Regions from separate parts of the Butyricicoccus pullicaecorum genome, predicted to be linked through region 3. Evidence: riboswitches for the same ligand, from Rfam matches in the RefSeq annotation. Region 3 holds a riboswitch; each other region holds the start of a gene.
What was found. A riboswitch is a leader RNA that binds a small molecule or an ion and turns the genes downstream of it on or off. The one in region 3 is predicted to bind cobalamin.
Positions count from the first base shown of each region.

Region 1: another riboswitch for cobalamin. It lies ahead of B5F17_RS09565 (energy-coupling factor ABC transporter permease); the one in region 3 lies ahead of B5F17_RS14000 (ABC transporter substrate-binding protein).
Region 2: another riboswitch for cobalamin. It lies ahead of cbiD (cobalt-precorrin-5B (C(1))-methyltransferase CbiD); the one in region 3 lies ahead of B5F17_RS14000 (ABC transporter substrate-binding protein).

Region 1 is NZ_NFKK01000011.1:10,018-17,743, reverse strand. Features, by position in the region: gene cbiQ (cobalt ECF transporter T component CbiQ) at 1-632, opposite strand, end outside; gene B5F17_RS09570 (cobalt ECF transporter S component CbiN) at 656-967, opposite strand; gene B5F17_RS09565 (energy-coupling factor ABC transporter permease) at 960-1,721, opposite strand; cobalamin riboswitch at 1,896-2,077, opposite strand; gene B5F17_RS09560 (cytidylate kinase-like family protein) at 2,216-2,794, opposite strand; gene B5F17_RS09555 (MATE family efflux transporter) at 2,830-4,206, opposite strand; gene B5F17_RS09550 (MarR family winged helix-turn-helix transcriptional regulator) at 4,342-4,725, opposite strand; gene B5F17_RS09545 (Fur family transcriptional regulator) at 4,984-5,379, shown strand; gene B5F17_RS09540 (hypothetical protein) at 5,400-5,696, shown strand; gene B5F17_RS09535 (metal ABC transporter substrate-binding protein) at 5,822-6,883, shown strand; gene B5F17_RS09530 (metal ABC transporter ATP-binding protein) at 6,896-7,597, shown strand; gene B5F17_RS09525 (metal ABC transporter permease) at 7,590-7,726, shown strand, end outside.
Region 2 is NZ_NFKK01000003.1:79,155-86,880, reverse strand. Features, by position in the region: gene cobM (precorrin-4 C(11)-methyltransferase) at 1-507, opposite strand, end outside; gene cobI (precorrin-2 C(20)-methyltransferase) at 504-1,196, opposite strand; gene cbiD (cobalt-precorrin-5B (C(1))-methyltransferase CbiD) at 1,193-2,323, opposite strand; cobalamin riboswitch at 2,519-2,709, opposite strand; gene B5F17_RS03565 (TRAP transporter large permease) at 3,057-4,358, opposite strand; gene B5F17_RS03560 (TRAP transporter small permease) at 4,362-4,853, opposite strand; gene B5F17_RS03555 (TRAP transporter substrate-binding protein) at 4,869-5,900, opposite strand; gene B5F17_RS03550 (SDR family oxidoreductase) at 5,943-6,791, opposite strand; gene uxuA (mannonate dehydratase) at 6,859-7,726, opposite strand, start outside.
Region 3 is NZ_NFKK01000029.1:6,727-14,452, reverse strand. Features, by position in the region: gene B5F17_RS14010 (ketopantoate reductase family protein) at 261-1,217, opposite strand; gene B5F17_RS14005 (translation factor GTPase family protein) at 1,419-3,983, shown strand; cobalamin riboswitch at 4,203-4,388, shown strand; gene B5F17_RS14000 (ABC transporter substrate-binding protein) at 4,521-5,585, shown strand; gene B5F17_RS13995 (FecCD family ABC transporter permease) at 5,589-6,659, shown strand; gene B5F17_RS13990 (ABC transporter ATP-binding protein) at 6,659-7,429, shown strand; gene B5F17_RS13985 (hypothetical protein) at 7,518-7,726, shown strand, end outside.

The DNA.
Region 1 (7,726 bases), on a different contig from region 3:
TACAGCCGGTTGGAGCGGGTGACCGCGCGCAGCATGAGTGCCGAACCGAGCAGTCCGAAGGACTTCAGAGCGGTTTTGTAGTCCCGATTGCCCAGACGGCAGTGCTGAGAAGTCGTGATGGCCGAGGCCGTGTCCAAGAGCACGAAGATGAAGCGGTAGATGAGCAGCATGAGCTCGATGAGCAGCTTGGGACAGTGCAGACGGCGCAGGACTTCCAGAATGTCGGTGATGGGCGTGGTGAAGGACAGGAAATACAGACAGGACACCGCGGAGAGCGCGGTCAAAATCAGCTGCATGGCATAGAGCAGGGAGGACATGCTGGTGGTCAGATACCACCCGCCGAGCGGGATGGCAAAGAGATCCATGGGCGTGCGGCTGATATGAAAGAGGATGGCGGCGGTGCTCAGAAAGAGAAATGCCAGCGGGATGGTCAGAAATTTGAGGTAACGCAAAACAGGGACTCCTCCCTTTGCGACGGTCAGAGTCCCTGTAACGGCTAAGACGATTCCCGCCACTGCAATGGAACGACTCACCACGCAGATCAGCAGGGTGAGCACTGCAAAGGCGAATTTTTCTCCGGCATTCTCATATCTAAGCTTCGATTGATAACAAAGCTTATCTATGACGATCATGCGAATTTCCTTTCATAGGAGGGTTATTTTTGCTGTTTCATCCATTTTTTGCGCTCGACCAGACGACCCATCACGAAGGCAATCACGCCCACGCCGATGCCGGTCTGGATGCAGAAAAACAGGCTTTCGACCTCACCGGGCAGCTCGCGGCCGATGGCAGCTTCCAGAATGGGGGTTGCCCAGGGCTCGTAGGAGGAGTTGACCTGTTCGACAACCTGACTGCCTGCGTCGTCCGAGCCGCCGAACTCCGCGTCCTTGAGAACGAAGAGTGGAACCAGTGCGATCAGACAGATGGCCAGAATGATGGCGATGACACTCTTTTTCATATCACTCAGCCTCCCGTAAATATCCGATGGCGCGCAGTTCGGGCGCGGCGTACGATTCCAGACCCATGACGATCAGCACGGTGACCAGACCTTCGATGATGGCGAGGGGAAGCTGGGTCGGTGCAAAGACCAGCAGGAACTTGCCGAATGCGCCGAGGATGGTGGTGTCGGCGTGGTGCGCGAGCGCCAGCTGACCGGCGGTGATGCAGTAGGTGAACAGATCACCGAGGGCTGCGGCTAAAAAGACGCTGACCTTTTTGCTGACGTTGCACTTTTTGCACAGGGTGTACACGCCGAACGATACGAACGGGCCTGCAATGGCCATCGAGAAGGTGTTCGCGCCCAGCGTCGTCAGACCGCCGTGTGCGAGCAGCAGCGCCTGAAAGAGCAGGACGATCAAACCGAGGATGGAGACCGCGGTGGGGCCGAAGAGAATGGCGCCCAGACCGGTGCCGGTCATGTGCGAGCAGCTGCCCGAGACCGAGGGAATCTTCAGCGAAGAAATGACAAAGATGAATGCGCCGGACATGGCCAGCAGCGTGATGAGGTTTCTGCGCTCGCGCAGGGTTTTCTGAATGGACAGCAAACCGGCGATCAGGAAGGGGACACATAAGATGCCCCAGCCGATACAGTAAGCGGCGGGCAGATAGCCTTCCATGATGTGCATGGCCTGGCCGATCGGTGCGATGCCGACCGCGAGGGCAAGCGCAGCGGAAAGCGCAATCGCGCGTTTTTCTGTGCGGGTAAAGTGGGATTTGCTCATTTTTTTCTGTTCGCTCCTTTCTGGCTTGGACACGTACCGCGTACGGTACAAAAAAACCTGTCAGATCACTGACAGGCCATCAGGAGAACAAGAGGTTTCATTCGCGCAAGCGTGGTAGAATTGAGCGCTTGTGAGCCAACCTGTTCTTACACATGGCCATCGTTCGTAACCTGTGTAAATCGCATATACAAGGCAGGTCTTCTGACTTGGGCGTCACAGATGCATTTCGCCTTCCCAGTTTCCCAGTGACATGATAAAATGCAGCTCTTCCCTTACAGCGGCGGGACCGTGTGAGATTTTCACTCAGCTTTCCTATTCTCCTGCACATGCAGGCACCATTGTATATTCAATTCTACTTCAAAGTATATCCTGCCGGTCAGGGCTTGTCAATAAGTTGGCAAGGGATTGGGAGAGATAAAGTTGAGCGGAGAAAAAAGGGTTTATATAGACAAACCCCGTCCGGAAAAAGACCCGGACGGGGCAGGAGGAAAAAGTCAATATAGACTTGCGATGATGTCTACGCAGCGATCGATGCCGAGCGTGCCGCTGTTGAGCGTAATGTCGTAGTTTTGCGCGTGTCCCCACTTCATATCGGTATAGAACCGATGGTAGGCCGCACGACGCTTATCCTTGTCGCGCAGACGCTGTTCGGGTGAGGATTCGCGCTCGCCGTACACCTTGACGATGCGTTCAGCGCGGAATTTCATGTCGGCATGGATAAAGACTTTGAGACAGTCGGCGGTGTCGCGCAGGATGTAGTCGGCACAGCGGCCAACGATGACGCAGGGTTCTTTCTCGGCAAGATCGGTGATGATCTTGTACTGGATTTTCCACAGATAATCCTCGTTGGTGGGGCCGAAAGCGCGATTCCAGAGCGCGGAGGACAGACGACCGCCGGGCGCGTACTCACCGGCATCCTTGATGTAGTTTTCGTTGAAGCCGCTTTGGGCGGCAATCTGTCCAATGAGCTCGTTGTCGTAGCAGGGAATCCCCAGTTTTTCCGCGGTTTTTTTGCCGATTGTTCGGCCACCGCTGCCAAATTCACGGCTGATGGTGATGACTCGGTTTTTCATATCAAACACACTCCTTTTCCGGTTGCTTGCAGCAATCAAGCGGCCATTTTTTTGAGTTTTTTCATTTCATAGACGATCATAGCCAGTGCGAGGATGAAGGCCAGAGCATCGGCAGTCGGACCGGCCCAGAGCACACCGACAACACCCATCGCCTTGGGCAGCAGCAGGGCAACCGGGACGAGGAACACGATCTGTCGGGACAGCGTGACGACGGCCGACTTGATGGGCTTGCCGATTGCCTGCAAGTAGATGGCGGCGACGGTCTGGAAGCCGTTGAGCGGGCAGAGCATGAGGAAGATGCGGAAGCACTTGACCGCAAATTCGTTGTACAGACCTTCCTCAGAGCCGAAGATCGAGACCACGCTCATCGGTGCGAACTGGAAGATAAAGAAGGCGATGATGGCGATAATCTCGGCGGCAGCAATGGCGACTTCAAAGGCACGCTTGACGCGGTGGAAGTTTTTGCAGCCGTAGTTGAAGCCGATGACCGGCTGCGCACCGATTGCGATGCCGACCAGAATGGACAGCATGATCTGGTTGACCTTCATGACGATGCCCATGGCGGTCAGCGGAATCTCGGAGCCGTAAACCGAAGCCGCACCGTAGACGGCGAGCAGGTTGTTGAAGAGCGCCATCACGATGGTAATTGCAATCTGGGTGATGAAGCTGCTGACACCTAAGCTAAGGACACTTAGACAGACGCGCTTGTGCAGACGCAGCGCCGAGCGGTCGAAGTGGAAGGTCTTGAAGCGGGGGAGATAGAAGATAGAGACGAGAAAGGAGATAATCTGGCCCAGAATGGTCGCGATGGCCGCGCCGCGCACACCCATATCAAAGATAAAGATGAAGATGGGGTCAAAGACGGTGTTGATGATGGCACCGAGCAGCATGGAGACCATGGCGAATTTGGGACTGCCGTCCGCACGAATCATGGCGTTGAGCGCGGTTGAGATCATGGTGAAGGGCAGGCCGATGGCGATGACATAGCCGTACTCCAGCGCGGCCGGGCGCAGGACGTCGGTTGCACCGAACAGGGTCAGGATGGGGTTCATAAAGACGATGGTGATGACCAGCATGGCGATACCGGCAATGGTAATCATGACGGCTGCATTTCCCACACCCTTTTTGACGCTGTCCAGATCACCTTCGCCTAGTTTTAGGCTCAGATAAGCAGCACCGCCGTCACCGATGAGCACGGCAAGCGCGAGGGCAATGATGGTGATGGGGAAGACGACGTTTGTCGCACCGTTGCCCAGATATCCGACACCCCAGCCAATAAAAATCTGGTCGACGATGTTGTAGAGTGCGTTTACCACCAGCGAAATGACACAGGGGATGGCGAATTTGACGATCAGCCGACCCACCGGTTCGGTTGCAAACGCACTTTTGTCCTGATGCGAAGCGTGTTCCATTTGTAAAGACTCTCCTTTTCGTATGATTGCATATTAAGTAACTGGTTACGTATTTGTTCAAAAAAATCAGACTGCGAGCCCATGGAAAGCGCTTGGCCCACAGTCTGGGGTCAAAATATCGATAATCGGGTAATTTTACGAGGATTCCAGGTCGATATTGTTCAGAATCATGCCGATGGTCTGCATCAGCATCTCTTTCTGCTCCTCGGTGAAATTTGCACACAGCTCGGACAGGACCTCGGCATCGTGCGCGAGAATGACCTCGTGGATACCGGCCGATTGGTCGGTACAGGTGATTTTTTTGTATCGGCGGTCCTTGCTGCTGGGGACACAGCGGATAAATCCCTTGCTCTCCAATCGCTGCAGCAGTTTGGTCATGGCCGGGTGGGTCACGTGCTCAATGCGTTCCAGATCGATCTGGTGGATTTCGGTTTGTCCCGCGGCTTCCAGACGGCTGATCGAGCCCAATACGCGAAGCTGCACCGATGTCAAACCCATCGAGGAGGCTTTTTCATCCATTTTTTTGCGGAATGCCCGATTGATGATTGCAATTTTCAGGCCGAAAGGCATCATGCCCGACATCACTCCATTTCTCACAAATAGGTAACCTATTACCTAGTATAGGAGCTTTGATATGGTTTGTCAAGCGAGGGACGGTTTTAGGGACAGGGAAAGCACATGGGTTTTTGTGGAAATCTGAGTTAGCCATTGACAACTTTGTGGGTTGTGGGTATAATAATTTGCGAAACTGTCGCAAATTCGAGATGGGGTGAAATCTTGCCGCGATACAGTACCAGGCAGCGCGAGGCGCTGCTCGCCTTTTTGAATGCACACGGCCACGAGCTGCTGTCAGCCAGCCAGATCGCTGACGGCCTGCGCGCACAGCAGGTCAGCATCAGCGCGGTCTACCGCAATCTGGCCGACCTCGAGCGCGAGGGCAAGGTGCGCAAGCACACGCAGAACGGCTCGCGTACGACCCTGTACCAGTATGTCGTCGCCGATTGCTGCCGGGGACGGCTGCATCTGTGCTGCACTGTGTGCGGCCGGACCGTGCATCTGGAAGACCAGCTGGCGCAAAAGATGATGCGCCACTTTGAGGAGTATGCCGGCTTTACCATTATCCCGGCGGACACCGTGATTCGCGGTGTTTGCAGCCGGTGCAAGAAAGATTGAACGAACAGGAGGGGACAGCCATGAAAAAGTATAAGAGATTGTTTGCGGCACTGCTGGTTTTGGCAGTGGCCATTGTCATGCTGTCCTCGGCGGTTTACATTGCCGTGCAGGCAGATCATGACTGTACGGGTACGGATTGCCAGATCTGTTATCACATTGCAAGCTGTCAGCAGACGCTCAAGCAGGTGGCATTGACCGGAAGCGCAGCCGCGGCTGCCGCTGCCGTGACCTATGTCCTGTGCGGCGGACTGCTATGCGCGGAGAGGCTGTTTGCCTCGTGTACACTGGTCTCACTGAAGGTAAAACTATCCAATTAAATACGGGGGATGTGTCTAGGGGTAAAGTCTGCTCATTTTGGGTAGGCTTTTACGGCGCTGCCGTTACCCTGGTATTTTTATACCCATTTTTCCCGTTTTGCCATAATTTTGGAGGTTTTACTGGTATGAAAAAAATCATTGCTGCCGCCACGGCTCTGCTTGTCGCGGCGGGTATGTTCACTGGATGCGGCGCGAATGCCAAGCCGACCGCCCAGGATAACAAGCTCAAGATCGTTACGACCATTTTCCCCGAGTATGACTGGACACGCGAGATCCTGGGCGACCAGAGCGAGCGGGCGGAGGTCACCATGCTGCTCGACAACGGTGTCGATCTGCACAGCTACCAGCCCACAGCGGAAGATCTGATCAAGATCGCCGAGTGCGATCTGTTTATCTACGTCGGCGGCGAGTCGGACGGCTGGGTCGAGAGTGCGCTGGCGAGCACGTCCAACCCGGAGCGCAAGGTCATCAACCTCATTGACACGCTGGGCGACAGAGTAAAGCTTGAGGAAGTGGTCGAGGGCATGCAGGAGACCGAACATGACCATGACCACGAGGAAGGCGAAGAGCATGACCATGACGACGATCATGCGCACGATGCGGACGAGGAACACAGCGACGCGGATGACCATGATCACGACCATGAAGCCGAGACCGACGAACACGTTTGGCTGTCGCTGAGAAATGCGCAGGCTGTATGTCAGGCGATCGCCGAAAAGCTCGGAGAGATCGACCCCGAACACGAGCAGACCTATCTTGACAACGAGATGGCGTATATCGACAAGCTGGCTGCGCTGGATGCCAAGTATCAGGCAGCCGTGGACGCGGCGAATAAGAAGACGCTGGTCTTTGGCGACCGCTTTCCGTTCCGCTACCTGACCGAGGACTATGGACTGAACTATTATGCGGCCTTTGTGGGCTGTTCGGCAGAGACCGAGGCCAGCTTTGAGACCATCCGTTTTCTGGCGGAAAAGACCGATGCGCTGGGACTTGGCCACGTGCTGACCATTGAAAATCCCAACCATAAGATCGCCGAGACTGTTGTCGCCAACACGACCGGCAAAAACCAGCAGGTACTGTCGATGAATTCCATGCAGTCGGTCACGTCCAAGGATGTTGCCGAGGGCGCGACCTACCTGTCCATCATGGAACACAATCTGGAAGTGCTGACGCAGGCACTGCAGTAAGGAGAGAACCAAATGCCCCAGCTTACTTGTGAAAATCTGACCGTCGGGTATGACGGCAAAAAGGTGCGGGAGGATGTGTCGTTCGCGGTCGAGCGCGGCGACTATCTGTGCATCGTCGGTGAAAACGGCTCCGGCAAAACAACTCTTATGAAGACGATTCTCGGCTTGCAGTCTCCCATCAGCGGAAAGATTCTCATGGGTGAGGGGCTCAAACCGACCGAGATCGGTTATCTGCCTCAGCAGACCGAGGTGCAGAAGGATTTCCCGGCATCGGTGCGTGAGATCGTGCGCTCGGGCTGCCAGAGCCGGTGCGGCCTGCAGCCATTTTACACCCGAGCAGAAAAGCAGATGGCGCAGGAGGCAATGTGCAAAATGCGCATTGACGACCTGGCCGGACGCTGCTACCGTGAACTGTCCGGCGGTCAGCAGCAGCGCGTCCTGTTGGCACGCGCCCTGTGCGCCACGCAGAAAATGCTGCTGCTCGACGAGCCGGTATCCGGTCTGGACCCGGCAGCGACCGCCGAGATGTACCGCCTGATCGAACAGCTCAACCGCGAGGACGGCATCACCATTTTAATGATCTCGCACGATGTCGGCGCGGCGGTCAAGGCCGCAAGCCACGTCCTGCACATCGGAGAGACCACCTTTTTCGGTACCAAGGCGCAGTATCTGCACCACATCGCACAGGAGGGAGGAGAGGACACCCATGTATGAGCTCGTGCAAAAACTCGGCCAGTACTGGCAGTATCCCTTTGTCCGTTACGCCCTGATTGCCGGTGTACTCATCGCGCTGTGTTCCTCGCTGCTCGGTGTGATTCTGGTGCTCAAGCGCTTTTCCTACAT
Region 2 (7,726 bases), on a different contig from region 3:
TTCCATCTGACCGGCAGACAGGAAAATGACCATGGTAGCACCGTGCGCTGCAAGCAGTTCGATCTTTTCTTTCTCCGGTACTGGCGTGCGGCCTTCCATACGGGTCAGAATCACTGTCTGGCTGACATCAGGCAGCGTATACTCGGCTTTGAGTGCCGCGGCTGCACCGCAGAAGGACGATACACCGGGAACGACTTCATACGCGATCTCATGTGCATCCAGGATATCCATCTGCTCACGATGTGCGCCATAGACGCAAGGGTCACCTGTGTGCAGACGGACGACAAGCTGTCCTGCCTGTGCCGCCGGGATCATAACATCCATGACTTCCTCGAGTGTCATGGTTGCGCTGTTATAAATCTGGCAGTCTGCTTTGCAATACTCTAAAAGTGCAGGATTTACCAGGGATCCGGCATAGACAACAACATCCGCTTTTTGTAAGAGATTGGCGCCGCGAATGGTAATCAAATCGGGTGCACCCGATCCTGCACCGACAAAATAAATCATTTCTGTTCCTCCCGTACTAAGATGACCGAAAAGTAACCTGTGGGATCGTCCAGTTCCCGTAAATCCCGTACAACGCGCTCGCCTTCCATGCTGCATCGTTCTACCAATGCGGCGCTGTCAAGCTTGCCATCAGCCTCTAACAGATCGCGCACTTCAAGAATGGATTTTCCCGCCTTCATCAGAATTTTGTTGCCGGACAGTGCAAGACCTTCCTTGGTAGAAGAATGCGATGCCGGGATGATGTGCAGCATCTGGCTGCCTTCACACAGAGCCTGCCCAAGGCGTGCAGCTGCAGCACAGAAAGACGGTACGCCGGGAACGATTTCAACCGTATATCCACGCGCTTGCACACGTCGATGTACATACCAGTAGGTCGAATAAACTGCGGGGTCACCCAATGTCAAAAAGGCAACATTTTTTCCTTCATTTAAAAGCGCACAGATATCATCGGCTGCTTGATCATGGCAGGCATTGAGCACAGCCTGATCGCGTGTCATGGGCATATCGCAGTGCAGGATTGGCTTGTCCTGAATGAAAGCCGCGGCGATCTGCAATGCAGTCTGTTCTCCGCTGCCGCCCTTAGGAACTGCGATGACATCGCATTCCTTGATGAGGCGGACAGCCTTACAGGTCAAAAGCTCGGGATCTCCAGGTCCAACGCCGATTCCATATAATTTTCCTTGATTCATAATAGACCTCTGAATTCTTCACAAAGTTTTACAGCATTTTTCGACTGTGCTAAAACACCGCTTTGATTGGTAAACATTAAATATCCGATCTCAGCTTTTCCGCGTAAACGGTAATGCAGTCGTTCGTCGACTGCCTTACCGATTCGCTCCAAAACGGGGTCGCGTAGATTAACCTTATCTAATACTTCTAAGCATGCGTCAATTGTGACCGATTGCATGAGGGCTTGCAGGGTATCGTGCGGTGCACCGCAAAGTGCAGCGTGCGCGGTGAAAATTTCCTGTCTGCCATCGGCAACCGATGAATGTGTATTCATCACGCCTGCTGCAATTTTGACCAGCTTTCCAGCATGCCCGACTAGAAAAATCTGCTGGAAGCCTTTCCAGGCAGCATAATCCAGTGCGTCACCAATAAAATTGGAGCACTTGACGGCTTGCTCTAAGTCAAGTCCGAGCTGATCACGTGCAAAATCTGCACCGTAATTTCCGGGACAGATTAAAACTTTTCGTGCCCCGGCAGCATACAGACTGTCAAGTTCCAAATGCGTCGTATCCATAAGTGCAGTTTCACTCATCGGTTCCACAATACCGCTGGTTCCCAAAATTGAAATCCCGCCTACAATACCTAAGTGTTCATTGTAGGTCTGTTTGGCAATTTGGTCGCCGTTTTCGGCTGAAATTGTGATTTGCAATCCACCCGTATATTCAGCCTGCTGCACCGCAGTGGTAACTGCTGCGGTAATCTGTGCCCGCGGGCCGGGATTGATGGCCGGTTGGCCAACTGCGACAGAAAGTCCGGGTCGTGTGACAACACCAACACCGTCGCCGCCGAGAATTACGATTTCTTGCTCTTGTTTTTGAACAGCTGCATAAATACAGATGCCATTTGTTACATCGGGATCATCGCCGCTATCTTTGCGAATACCGCAGCGTGCGACCGTGCCGTCGAAGCTGGCCTGCTCGGGATGAAGGAAAAGATCAATTCCTTTTGGCGTATGCAGCTCGATCACTTCGGGCAGTTGTCCGGTAAGGAGCAAGAGCGTTGCAGCTTGTGCAGCTGCAGCAGCACAGGAACCGGTCGTATAACCTCGTCTGAGAGTGGTCTGATTTTTGTAAACCAGATTTGACATTTGCTTCCTCCTTCCCTGCGCAACAAGATGATTGGTATTATGATGTGCGCAGAGTCTGAAAAAACGCACAAAAAAATCGCATACCATCCAATGACAGATCAAAGGTGGCTGCGATTTGAATTCAGAAAACGATCTGGGACCTTTGGCAGACCGTATATTCCCCTATCATCACAGCATCCGTTCCTCGTCGTTGCGTGTATATTGACCAAAAAGGCAGGTTTTCTGACTCTGGAATCAACGTCACATGCGGCCTTCCCGGTGTGTGCTTACCAGTGACCATATATTTGCATGCGGCTCTTCCATTACAGCGGCGGGCCCGTTTGGGATTTTCACCCAATTCCCTTTTACCCTGTCCAAAGGCAGGCACCTCTTTGGTGGACTGATCGTCCCATTTGATTTATTCCATTGTATCGCGTTCCTCTTCTCTTGTCAATCATACAACAAGGCTCTAGAATATTTGTCCTAAAAATTGATAAAATTGTCCAAAAAATTGCGGTCAGAAATCGTTCTATTTCGAGTGATTCAAAAGGGGCGAAATATAGATGTAAAGGTAATTTACTATTCTTTCTTAGTGTTTTTTTATTTTGGTTTTAATTTATATTACCTACGTTTTGTATAATTCATATTTTAAATTGCTGCTTTCCTCATTAGATGCAATTTCATATCTCCCACCTATAATAATATAACAAAAAGGATGCAAGCGTAAAATTGCTTGCATCCTTCTCTCTTCCTTTTACAGCAGACCTGCCATTTGCGGCAGTCCCAAACTAATTACGGGTACATAGGTGACGAGCAGCAAACCGATGAGGATTGCAATATAATACCATAACATGTATGGCATGACCTTAGATAGACTGGAGCGTCCTACCTTGATTGCAACAAACAGCGTATTGCCGACCGGCGGTGTAATGTTGCCGATGCAGAGGTTGTACACCAAAATCAGACCAAACTGCACAGGGTCCATACCGAAAGTCTTTACAACAGGTAAAAACAGAGGCGTAAAGATCAGGATTGCCGGTGTAACATCCATGAACGTACCTGCGATGAGCAGAATCACATTCATAATCAGCAAAATAATGATCGAATTCTGTGTCAGACCCAGCAGTGCTTCGGAAATCGCCTGCGGAATCTGGGTGAACGCCATAACCCAACCAAGAATGTTGGATACACCAATCAGGAATACGACCATGCCGCTCATCTTCGCACTATCAACAACGATTTTCCAGAACGACTTGACCGTGATATTGCGATAGCAGATACCAAGAATCAATGCGTACACGACAGCGATTGCAGAGCCTTCTGTTGCGGTGAAAATACCACCGACGATACCACCGATAACAACAACGATCAGAGACAGGGACGGTAGCGCAGCCAGTGTTGCTTTACCGAGATTCTTCCAATCAAACTTACCCGGTGTTCCCTTGTATCCCTTTTTCTTTGCAATGACGATGGCAACCACCATACATGCCAGTGCCCAGATGATGCCAGGTACATAACCAGCGAGGAACAATGCTGCAACCGATGTACCGCCTGCCGCAAGCGAGTAGGTAATCAGTGCATTGGAGGGCGGAATTAGCAGGCCAGACGGAGCCGAAGCACCATTCGTTGCTGCACACAAAGCCTTATCATAGCCCTGCTCCTCTTCTCCCTGCTCTACCATGCTGCCAACTGCTGCCGCAGCTGCAGAGGCCGAACCGGAAATTGCGCCAAACAGTGCATTTGCGCCGACGTTGGTGACAAGCAGCGCACCCGGCAGCTTGCCCAGAATCGCCATAACAAAATTAACGAGTCGCTTTGCAATACCGCCCTGATTCATTAGGTTACCCGCCAGAATAAAGAACGGAATTGCCGTCAAGCTGAATTTGCTCATGCCAACGAAGATACGCTGTGCACCTGTTACGACCGATACATCCATCGAAACAGTCTGCAAAATCGCAATCAGCGAGGAAATACCGATAGAATAGGAGATCGGTACGCCGACAACCAGAAGAACCGCCAGCACACCAACGATAATCAACAAAGACTGGATTGCCATAGCTTACGCCTCCTCCTTCTTCTCTTGTGTGGTACCATTACAGATATCTGCAATGTTGAGGATGGTATAAATCATGTTAAGTATACCGCAAAGAGGCATAACCACATAGAAAACACCAACCGCAACGCCAAGCGACGAAGTCATCTGTCCCATCGCCAACTGAGAAATCTGGATACCACCGTAGACCAGAATGATAGCCGAGAAGGCAAAGGCGACGATTTCACCAAAAATTCCAAGCGCCTTCTGCGCACCGGCATTCAGACGTTCTACGATAATCGGAATATTCATGTGACCGCGCTCACCAGTGATCAGGGATGCACCAAGCAAGCTGGCCCAGGCAAACAGATACGATACCAGCTCTTCCGACCAAGTCGAAGGACTCTTCAGGATATAGCGTGTGAAAACCTGCCAGCAAGTCAGAATAACCATTGCAATAAAGCTGATTCCTGCCAACGCATTGAGCAGTTTTGTCATCACATTTCTTAAAGCTTTCATCTTCCGGCACCTCCCTTATGAATCAGACGGATACTGCTCGTTGTATGCCTGGATAGCGTCGTAGATCGGCGCAAGATCAGGATACTGTTCGAGCATTGCCTCGTGCATCGGCGCACAGGCTTCCTGGAAGGGTTTGGTGTCCGGATAAATGAACTGAACGCCCTGCTCATTGGCTGCACGTTCCTTTGCTTTCTCTACCGCAGTGACCCATTCTTCACGCTGAACCTGGTTAACCAGATCAAAACCCTCTTCGAAGATATCACGTTCCTCTTCGCTCAGTGAGTCGAGGAATGCAATATTGCCGATCAGAATATCGGGAATCATCTGATGCATGTCGTACGAATAGTACTTACATACGTCACCATGGCCATTATCGGTCAATGCCATCTCATTGTTTTCTGCGCCGTCGATGATCTTGGACTGGAGCGCTGTATAGACATCACCAAAGCCCATCGGTGTTGCCGAACCACCCAGCAGATTCATCATCTGCACATTGGTCGGAGACTGCTGCACACGGATCTTTAAACCGCGCAGATCCGCAGGCGTCTCAATCGGCTTATCAACGGTATAGAAGTTACGCGTACCGGCATCCAGCCAAGTGACAGCCTCAAAGCCTGCCTGTTTGGTGGATTCAAAGATCGGTCCGGTAATATTCTCATCATCCATCGAGGCATGGTATGCCGTGCTGGATGCAAACAGATACGGAAGATTAAACAGCGTATAGTTCTGGCTGAAGGTTTCCAGAAGCGAATTTGAAGCAACACAGAAGTTGATTGCACCCGTCTGGGTCAGCTGAACCATTTCGTTCTGAGAGCCCAACAATTCACTGGGGAAGACTTCTACATCATACTTATCTCCCAGCTTACTCTCAATGAATTCCTCAAAAGCAACCAAAGCGATGTGAGTCGGATGGTTCGTGGACTGGTTGTGTCCGATGCGGATGATCTCCCTATCCTCCGCAGTCGACGTACCGCCGCAGCCAGCCAACGTACCCAATGTCAACGCCGCCGCCAGTGTCAGTGCTACCGCACGAATCCTCTTGTTCATAAAGCTCCACCCTTTCTTTCGGAATGCTTTCTTATCCCGGACTTATACGCCGGAGTAAGCAGCATAGCCGCCGTCGATCGGAATGCAGACACCGGTGATAAAGCCGGCAGCAGCATTGTTCAGCAGGAACAAGACAGCACCTTCCAATTCGTTGAGCTCACCAAAACGACCCATGGGCGTACCTGCGAGAATCTTTGCAGTACGTGCAGTGGGTGTACCGTCCTCGTTAAACAGCAGACGGCGATTCTGGTTGCCAACGAAGAAACCGGGAGCGATTGCATTGACGCGAATACCAGACTTTGCAAAATAAGTTGCCAGCCACTCGGTAAAGTTCACGATTGCAGCCTTTGCGCCCGAGTACGCCGGAATCTTGGTCAGAGGGGTATACGCGTTCATGGAAGCGATATTCAGAATGTTGCCGTCGCGATCGATCATATCGACAGCAAATACCTGGGTCGGAAGCAGCGTGCCCAGCCAGTTCAGTGCAAAGACAAATTCAACACCCGACTTGTCCAGATCAAAGAAAGTCTTGCAGCCCTCAATGTCCTTAGCCTCAAAGTGGAATTCATTGTCGGTCGTAGCACGCGGATTGTTACCGCCTGCACCGTTGATCAGGACATCGCAGGGACCCAGATCAGCCAGTACCTGCTGGTGAACTGCTTCCAGATTTTCCTTTTCCAGTACATTGGCCTTGTAAGCCTTTGCGATGCCGCCCTCTGCGTTGATCTCATCAGCGACCTGCTGCGCTGCCTGCTCGTTGAGATCGAGCACAGCAACCTTGCCGCCTGCACGTGCCAGCGTCTTTGCGAACATGCCGCAGATTGCGCCGCCCGCACCGGTTACAACGCAGACCTTGCCAGTCAGATCGGTGTTCAGAACGTTCTTCATCATGGTGATTCTCTCCTTTTTCTTCCTATATCTTTATGCGCCTCAAAATTGAGGCGCATAACCGTTTCAATTACTTACCCAGCGACTTCTCGCAAGCCTCGAACAGGCCGTTGAGATAGGTTGCACCCAGTGCACGGTCATACAGACCATAACCCGGCTTGCCAGTCTCGCCCCAGATCATACGGCCGTGGTCAGGACGAACGTAGCCGTCAAAACCGGTCTCAACCAGTGCCTTGACGATTTCGTACATATCCAGAGAGCCGCAGCCGGACAGGTGTGCGCGCTCCTCGAACGAGCCGTCGTCCATGATCTTTACGTTACGCATGTGCATGAAGCCGATACGTCCCATAGAAGAGTATTTGCGTACCATGGACGGAATATCATTGAACTTTGCGCAGCCCAGCGAACCGGTGCACAGGCACAGCGTGTTGGACGGCGAATCTACGATAGACAGGTAACGATCCAGGTTCTTTTCGCAGGTGATAACGCGCGGCAGACCAAAGATCGGGTACGGGGGATCGTCCGGGTGCAGAGCCATCACGACATCGCATTCCTCAGCGACCGGAATGACCTTCTTGAGGAAAATTTCGATATTCTTCCACAGACCTTCCTCACCCAGTTCACCGTACGCACGAATCAGATCACGTACCTGATCCTGGGTGTAACTTGCATCCCAACCGGGCAGATTGATATCGTCCTTGAGCGGATCAAGACCCTTCATCTGATCCCAGTACATGACAAGGCTGGTCGAGCCGTCCGGCGCCTTCTTGTCCAGCTGGGTACGCGTCCAGTCAAAAACCGGCATGAAGTTGTAGGTAACACACTTAACGCCGTATTTTGCGCAGCGGCGAATGTTCTCACAGTACGCTTCGATGTGCGCATCACGCTTGTCGGTACCCAGCTTGATGTCCTCGGATACCGGAATAGACTCAACGACA
Region 3 (7,726 bases):
CAATACAAAATATATACTTCTACACAAGGAGGCAACCATCATGGGCAAGAAGCTTGATTTACTGGCCGAAGGATTTTTCTACGCACTGGCAAACGCGAACCGCATGACCCCTCCGGTTGTGGACGAGTATCTGCGCCGCGCAAAGTAAATATTTGCAGCTAAAGCACTGATTTCCAGCAGAAAGTCAGTGCTTTTATTTTACTCTTACACGCAAAAAGTCATGCCTTGACCCGGCATGACTTTTTCTTTTGGTACGGTTTTTATTCTTTATCCGGTCCAACATCGAACGCACCCGCGTTCTTCTGCTCCAGCACACGGATCATGTGGTAAAACAGGTCACTGATGGGCGTGGGCACACCATATTCCCGTCCCAAACGAGACAGCGTTCCCGAAAACATTTCCACTTCGGTCGGTCTGCCCGCCTCGATGTCCTGTAAGGTGGACGGCTTGCCCCACGCGGGCACGCACTTTGCCATTTCGCGCTGGCGGATGAGATCATCCTCGCCAAGATCGACACCCATACGCTGCGCCACCGCGATGACCTCCCGGCAGGATGCCTCGCGAATCCAGTTCGCGTCGTTTCCGTCCTCGTACCACGCAGCATAGGGAATGCCCAGAATGGCCGCAGACTGATTTTCGCTGACGTTTGCCATGTACTTGGCCCACTTAATCCGAATCATATCGTCCGGATTTTCGTAGTGCAGTCCAGCGCGGTCGAACAGTTCCTGCACCCGTGCGACGCGGTCGCTGATTTCGTGGTTTTTAGACTCACCGAAATAATAGGTGCCCAGATTGGGGTCGTAGGTGCACACGCCGTTCTGCATGAGGACAGCGCGGCGAACCATGCCGTAAATCACATGTTCCCAGCCGTAAACCTTAGCAATCATCTCCTCGGCGCTGATGCCGTTGAGAAAGGGCAAAATAATGGTATTCTCCCCCACCTGACCGGCAATGTCCTGAATTGCCTGCTCAAGTCCGCCAAATTTAACGGTTACGATCACAAGGTCGGCCGGTGTGGTCTGCTCTCCCGGTGATACGATCTGAAAATGGCAGTTTTCACCGTTGATGGTCACGCCCTGCTGCTCCAGCCGTTCCCGGCGTGCACCGTCCGCGATGACCCGGAAATTCTCATAACCAACCGCGCGGCACAATTCGCGCGACAACGAGCAGCCAATACCGCCCAATCCGATCAGCGCTACCGTTTTGATCTGTTCCATCTGAAACGCCCCCCTAAAAAGTCATGTTTTTGCTCTTATTGTATCACATCCCGCATGTGCTGACAATGCGTATCGGCGATTCCCGCCTTTTACCCGCGCGTATTTTGTGATATACTTTGTAGTATATTGGCTGATTGCAGCCTTTTTCCACTCATCAGGCGGGTTCTGGCTTCCCGCCGTACATTTTGGAGCGATTGACCGATGAAAAAACTTGTTATTGGCATTTTAGCCCATGTCGACGCGGGCAAAACCACGCTGTCCGAAGGGCTTTTATATCTTTCCGGTGCGCTGCGCCGCCGCGGACGTGTCGACCACAAGGACGCATTCTTAGACACCGACGCGATTGAACGCGAGCGCGGCATCACGATTTTTTCCAAGCAGGCCGTCTTCCCGCTCGGAGACGACGTGCAGGTCACCCTGCTGGACACCCCTGGTCACGTAGACTTTTCAGCCGAGATGGAGCGCACCTTGCAGGTGCTCGACTGCGCCATTCTGGTCGTAAGCGGTACCGACGGCGTACAGGGTCACACACTAACGCTGTGGCAGCTGCTCGAGCGACGCGGCATCCCAACCTTCCTGTTCGTCAACAAGATGGACTTACCGGGTGCCGACCGCACCGCGCTGCTTGCCGACCTGCAAACCCAGCTGTCCGACGGCTGCATCGACTTTTCGGACACGCCGGATGCGCTCTACGAGGCGCTTGCGACCACCGACGAGGAACTGCTCGACCGCTATCTTGCAGGCGAGATGCCGACCGACGCACAGATCGCCGGTCTGATTGCCTCCCGCCGTGTTTTCCCCTGCTTCTTTGGCGCGGCGCTGCCGCTCGATGGCGTACAGGAATTTCTGGACGGTCTATCCCGCTTTGCGCGCATCCCCGACTATTCGGACGACTTCGCCGCCCGTGTTTTCAAGATCACCCGCGATGAACAAGGTGCACGCCTGACCCATTTGAAGATCACAGGCGGCAGTCTGACCGTGCGCAGCGCGATCTCGGGCGAGACTCGCGGTGAAAGCTGGCAGGAAAAGGTCAGCCAGATTCGCATTTACTCGGGCACGCGCTTTCAGACCACCGACCGTGCCGACGCGGGCACGGTGTGCGCGGTGACCGGTCTGACCCAGACCTATCCCGGTCAGGCGCTGGGCGCTGACCCGGGCGGTGAAGCCGCTGTGCTCGAACCGGTTCTGACCTATCGCGTGCTGCCGCCGGACGGCTGCGACAGTCACACCTTGCTGCAAAAACTCCGTCTGATTGAGGAAGAAGACCCTCTTTTGCGTGTGCTGTGGAGCGAAGCGCTCGAGGAGATCCACATTCAGCTCATGGGACAGGTGCAGCTCGAGGTACTCACCCGACTGCTGGACGAGCGGTTCGGTCTGGCGGTCACCTTCGATCAGGGCAACATCGTATACAAGGAGACCATCCAAAATGCGGTCATCGGCATCGGTCACTTTGAGCCGCTGCGCCACTATGCCGAGGTGCATCTGCTGATCGAACCTGCCGAGCGCGGCAGCGGTATCACGCTGGACACCCGCTGTCCGGCTGACCAGCTCGACCCGTCCTATCAGAGACTGATTCTGACCCACCTCGCCGAGCGCGAGCATCCGGGTGTGCTGACCGGTGCGCCGCTGACCGACGTGAACATCACCGTGCTGGCCGGACGGTCGCACGTCAAGCACACCGAGGGCGGTGACTTCCGACAGGCGACTTACCGTGCGGTGCGTCAGGGACTGATGCAGGCGGACAGCGTACTGCTCGAGCCGTGGTATGCCTTCACGCTGCGCGTGCCGCAGGGCAATGTCGGCCGGGCAATGACCGACATCCAGCGCATGAGTGGTACCTTTGAATCACCCACCCAGCAGGGCGAGTTCGCCGTGCTGACCGGTGAGATCCCGGTTGCATCAGCACGCGGCTACGCCGCCGAGGTCACCGCATACACCAGCGGACGCGGTCAGCTATCGTGCACGCTGCTCGGTTATCGTCCGTGCCACAATGCCGATGCGGTCATCGAAGCTGCGGGCTACGACCCGGAGCGCGATGTGGACAACCCGACCGGCTCGGTCTTCTGCTCGCACGGTGCGGGCTATCTCGTTCCCTGGAACGAAGTCCCCGCACACGCGCACGTCGATTCCGGTCTGTCACTCACGCCCAAGGACGAACCCCAGCGCACGCCGCAGCGTGCAGCGGTCTGGTCGGGCGGCAGCGGACTGGACGCCGAGCTGGAAGAAATCTTTGTGCGCACCTACGGCCCGATCAAAAACCGTGGACTGGACGCGTTCCGGCAGAGTCTCAAGCGCACCCCGCCGCCGTCGGTCGACAATCTCTCACGCGTCAAACCCGACGACTACCTGCTCGTTGACGGCTACAACATCATCTTTGCTTGGGACGAACTCAAAGCCCTCGCCGACGACGATCTGGATGCCGCCCGCTCGGCGCTCATCCACCTGCTGAGCAACTATCAGGGCGTCAAAAAATGTCACCTCATCCTGGTCTTTGATGCCTACCGCGTCAAGGACAATCCCGGTTCGATCGAGAAGGTACACGGCATCCACGTAGTCTACACCAAGACCGCCGAGACTGCCGACATGTACATCGAGAAAGCGTCCTATGACCTGTCTCGCGCCCATCGTGTCAAGGTCGCGACCTCGGACGGTCTGGAACAGGCTATCATTCTGGGTCACGGCTCCGAGCGCATGACGGCAAACGAGCTGCTCTGGGAAGTTCGCGCCGCCTGCCAGCAGATCGAGGACTTTCTGCGCCATCAGTGACCTTACCCTATGCCAAATGCTTATAGCACACGGTGCTTTTCAGCGAAAATCACATCGGACTTGACCACATTCCGGGCTGCACGCTCGATTTCTCCAATTTTTCGCACACGATGCCGGTCAAAGCGGCTCGGTAAGCTATGGCAAACCGGATGTGTTCCTGCTATTCCGTTCGGTTATACCCCCTCTATTGACATTCGTCCAGCCGCGGACTATCATAAGGCTAACCAATCAGTTCAGTGCCCATCCACATGGGATGGGATAATAGGAAATCGGGTGCAAATCCCGAGCGATCCGGTCACTGTGAAACGGGAGCGTCTCCGTAAAAGCGCCATTGTCCGACGGACGAGAAGGCACGGAAATGCTGTGAACGTAAGCCAGGAAGCCTGCTGAACTGTGCTGGTGGGAACTTCCGCAGAAAGCGTCCCGCCGGCCGGTGCGCCGATCTGTGGTGCCGGTCTGCCTGCTTTTGCCCTGTTCTCACCGAACAGGGCTTTTTTGTGCCCCAAATCGACAAAAATCAAAGGAGATCGATCACCAATGAACCTCGGAAAACGCCTGATGGCCGGCGCACTCGGTCTGTGTCTGGTCTTTTCGCTCACCGCCTGCGGCGGCAGCAACAGCCAGGACACGCAATCCACCACACCTGCTACGTCCGAGACGACGACGCAGTCGTCCGGCTATCCCCTGACCATCACCACCTACAACTACGCACGGCAGCCTGTGGAAGAGACCTTCCAAAAGGCGCCCGAGCGCGTATGGGCACAGGGTCAGGATAACATCGAGATCCTGCTCGCACTCGGTCTTGCTGACAAGATCGTAGGCGCATGCGGCCTGGACGGTGCAGTCCGCGCCGACTTGCAGGATGAATTTGAGACCATCAACTATTATGATACCTTCCCAGGCAAGGAGACCGTGCTCGGTCTTCAGCCCGACTTCATCACCGGCTGGTATAGCACCTTTGACGACAAGCGCATGGGTGATGTTGGCTTCTGGCACGAACGCGGCGTGAACACCTACATGGCGCTCAACAGCGCATGTCGCGGTTCGTCGACCGACGCACCCCAGACGATCGCCGAGGAGATGGAAGACATTATGACGCTGGGCAAGATCTTCGGCGTAGAAGATCGCGCACAGCAGCTTGTGGACGAGATCCAGGACGAACTGGTCAAGATCCAGGACTATGTAAAGGACAAAGAGCCGCCGCGCATCGCCATTCTGGAAGATGAGGGTGACAGCTACCGCGTGTACAGTCACACAACGCTGGGCGGCAACGTCGCGGAGCAGGTGGGTGCCGTGCTTGCCGTCGGTGCAGACGACAACACGGCGAACATCTCGGCCGAAGAACTGATCTCTGTCAATCCGGATGCCATCTTTATGGTCTGGTATGATGGTTATACGGTCGGTGAGACCGATTACGCAGGCGACCATGTTGTCGAACTGCTCACCAAGGACCCCAAGTTTGCCTCGCTCAGCGCAGTGCAGAACGGCAAGGTCTTCCCCATCAACCTGTCGGGCATCTATTGCAGCGGCATGCGCACGTTGGACGGTGTGCTGGACTTCGCGCAGGCACTCTACCCCGACCTGTACCCGGATGCCAAATAAGCCATGAAACAAAACGGAATACTTCGCGGTCGACCGACCTATCTGTTGGTCATCGCGCTTCTGACTGCTGCCGTCCTGCTCTCGCTTGCGGCAGCGGTCACCCTTGGCTCGGTAGACATCTCCATCGGAGAGGTCTACCGCGTCATTTTGTTTAAAACCTTTGGCGTAGGCGACCCGGCGGTCTACGGCACCGGCGCGGTCAGCGACATCGTTTGGTTTGTCCGTCTGCCCCGGCTGGTACTTGCCATCGGCGTGGGCATGTGTCTGTCGCTTGCCGGCGTGGTCATGCAGGCCATCGTGCGCAATCCCCTGGCCGACCCCTACGTGCTCGGCGTGTCCTCGGGCGCGTCGCTCGGCGCTTCCCTCGCCATTCTGACCGGTGTAGGTACCGGTCTGCTCGGCGCAAACGCACCCGGCGTGCTCGCCTTCATCGGTGCGTTTGCCGTGTCGGTCGCCGTGGTCGCACTGGCAAACCTCGGCGGACGCGCCAACGCGGTCAAATTACTGCTCGCCGGTACCGCGCTGTCGTCGGTGTGTGCAGCCTTCTCCAACTTCCTGTTATATCTGTCGGCAAGTGCCAACGCCGCCCAGACGCTCATGCGCTGGACGATGGGCAGTCTAGCCGGTGCCGAATGGCCGACCAACATCCCCATTCTGGTCATCAGCCTGCTCGGACTGCTCTTTTTCTGGAGTCAGTTCCGCACGCTCAACCTCATGCTGCTCGGTGACGACACCGCGCTCACGCTGGGCGTCGATCTGCACCGCAGACGGCTTGCCTATCTGCTCGTCGCCTCGCTTCTGGTCGGCTGCGCGGTCTACACCGCGGGTATCATCGGCTTTGTCGGTCTGGTCATCCCGCACATCGTGCGCATCCTGTTCGGCTCCGACCATAAAAAGATCGTGCCAATCTCGGCGCTGCTCGGTGCCATCTTCCTGTTGTGGGCAGACGTGCTCTGCCGCGTGCTCATTCCGGGTGCCGAGCTGCCCATCGGCGTGCTCACCGCCATGATTGGTGCACCCTGCTTTATCTGGCTCATGGTACGCCGCAAATACGGCTTTGGAGGTGGAGACTGATGGAAATTCGTACCGATGATCTGCACGCCATGCTGGGTGGCACGGAGATTTTACACGGTATCGACTTTACCGCCGGTGACCGCTCGCTGGTCGGCGTGATCGGCCCCAACGGGTCGGGCAAGTCCACGCTGCTCAAGTGCATCTACCGCGTGCTCAAGCCATCCGAGGGTGCGGTTTTTGTGGACGGTCAGCCGCTTTCCGAATACCGTGTCCGCGACTCCGCCAAAAAGATCGCCGTGCTTGCGCAGCACAACTTCTATAACTTCGAGTTTACCGTGCAGGATGTCGTGCTCATGGGACGTGCACCGCACAAACGGGCGCTGGAACGCGACTCGGCAGCCGATTTCAAGATCGTGCATGAGGCGATGGAGCGCGTTGGCGTTGCCTCGCTGCGTGACCGCTTGTTTTCCACCCTGTCCGGCGGTGAGCAGCAGCGCGTCCTGCTCGCCCGCGCACTGGCTCAGCAAACACCCTGTCTGATTCTGGACGAGCCGACCAACCATCTGGACATCAAGTATCAGCTGGAACTGCTCGACCTGGTGCGCAGCCTAGACCGCACAGCCATTGCCGCTATCCACGACCTGAACATCGCTGCTATGTACTGTGACACCATTTTTGTCATGCAGTCCGGCCATATCGTCGCCTCAGGCGCTCCGCGCGACGTACTCACCCGCTCGCTCATCCGGTCGGTGTACGAAGTGGACGCCGACGTGTTCACCGACTCCGACGGTCTGCTGCGCGTGCTGTTTTATCCCCAGTCTCTTGTGTAAAATCGGTCTTCTTGTCGATTGCAGTATGCTTTCGTCCTATCCTGTGATATGATAAAGGAAACTCACATCTCCCACGGAGGCCGTTTTTATGAAACTCGCTTTAATTTTTCCCGGTATCGGCTACCACGCAGACAAACCGCTGATCTATTACAGCACGCGACTGGCACGCAATGCCGGATTTGACATCCGCACCATACAATATGATCCATTCCCCGACGATGCGCTGGGTTCCAGAGAGCGCATGATCGAGTGCGTACGGCAGGCGCTGGACGCTGCCGAAGCGCAGTTTGGCAGCAT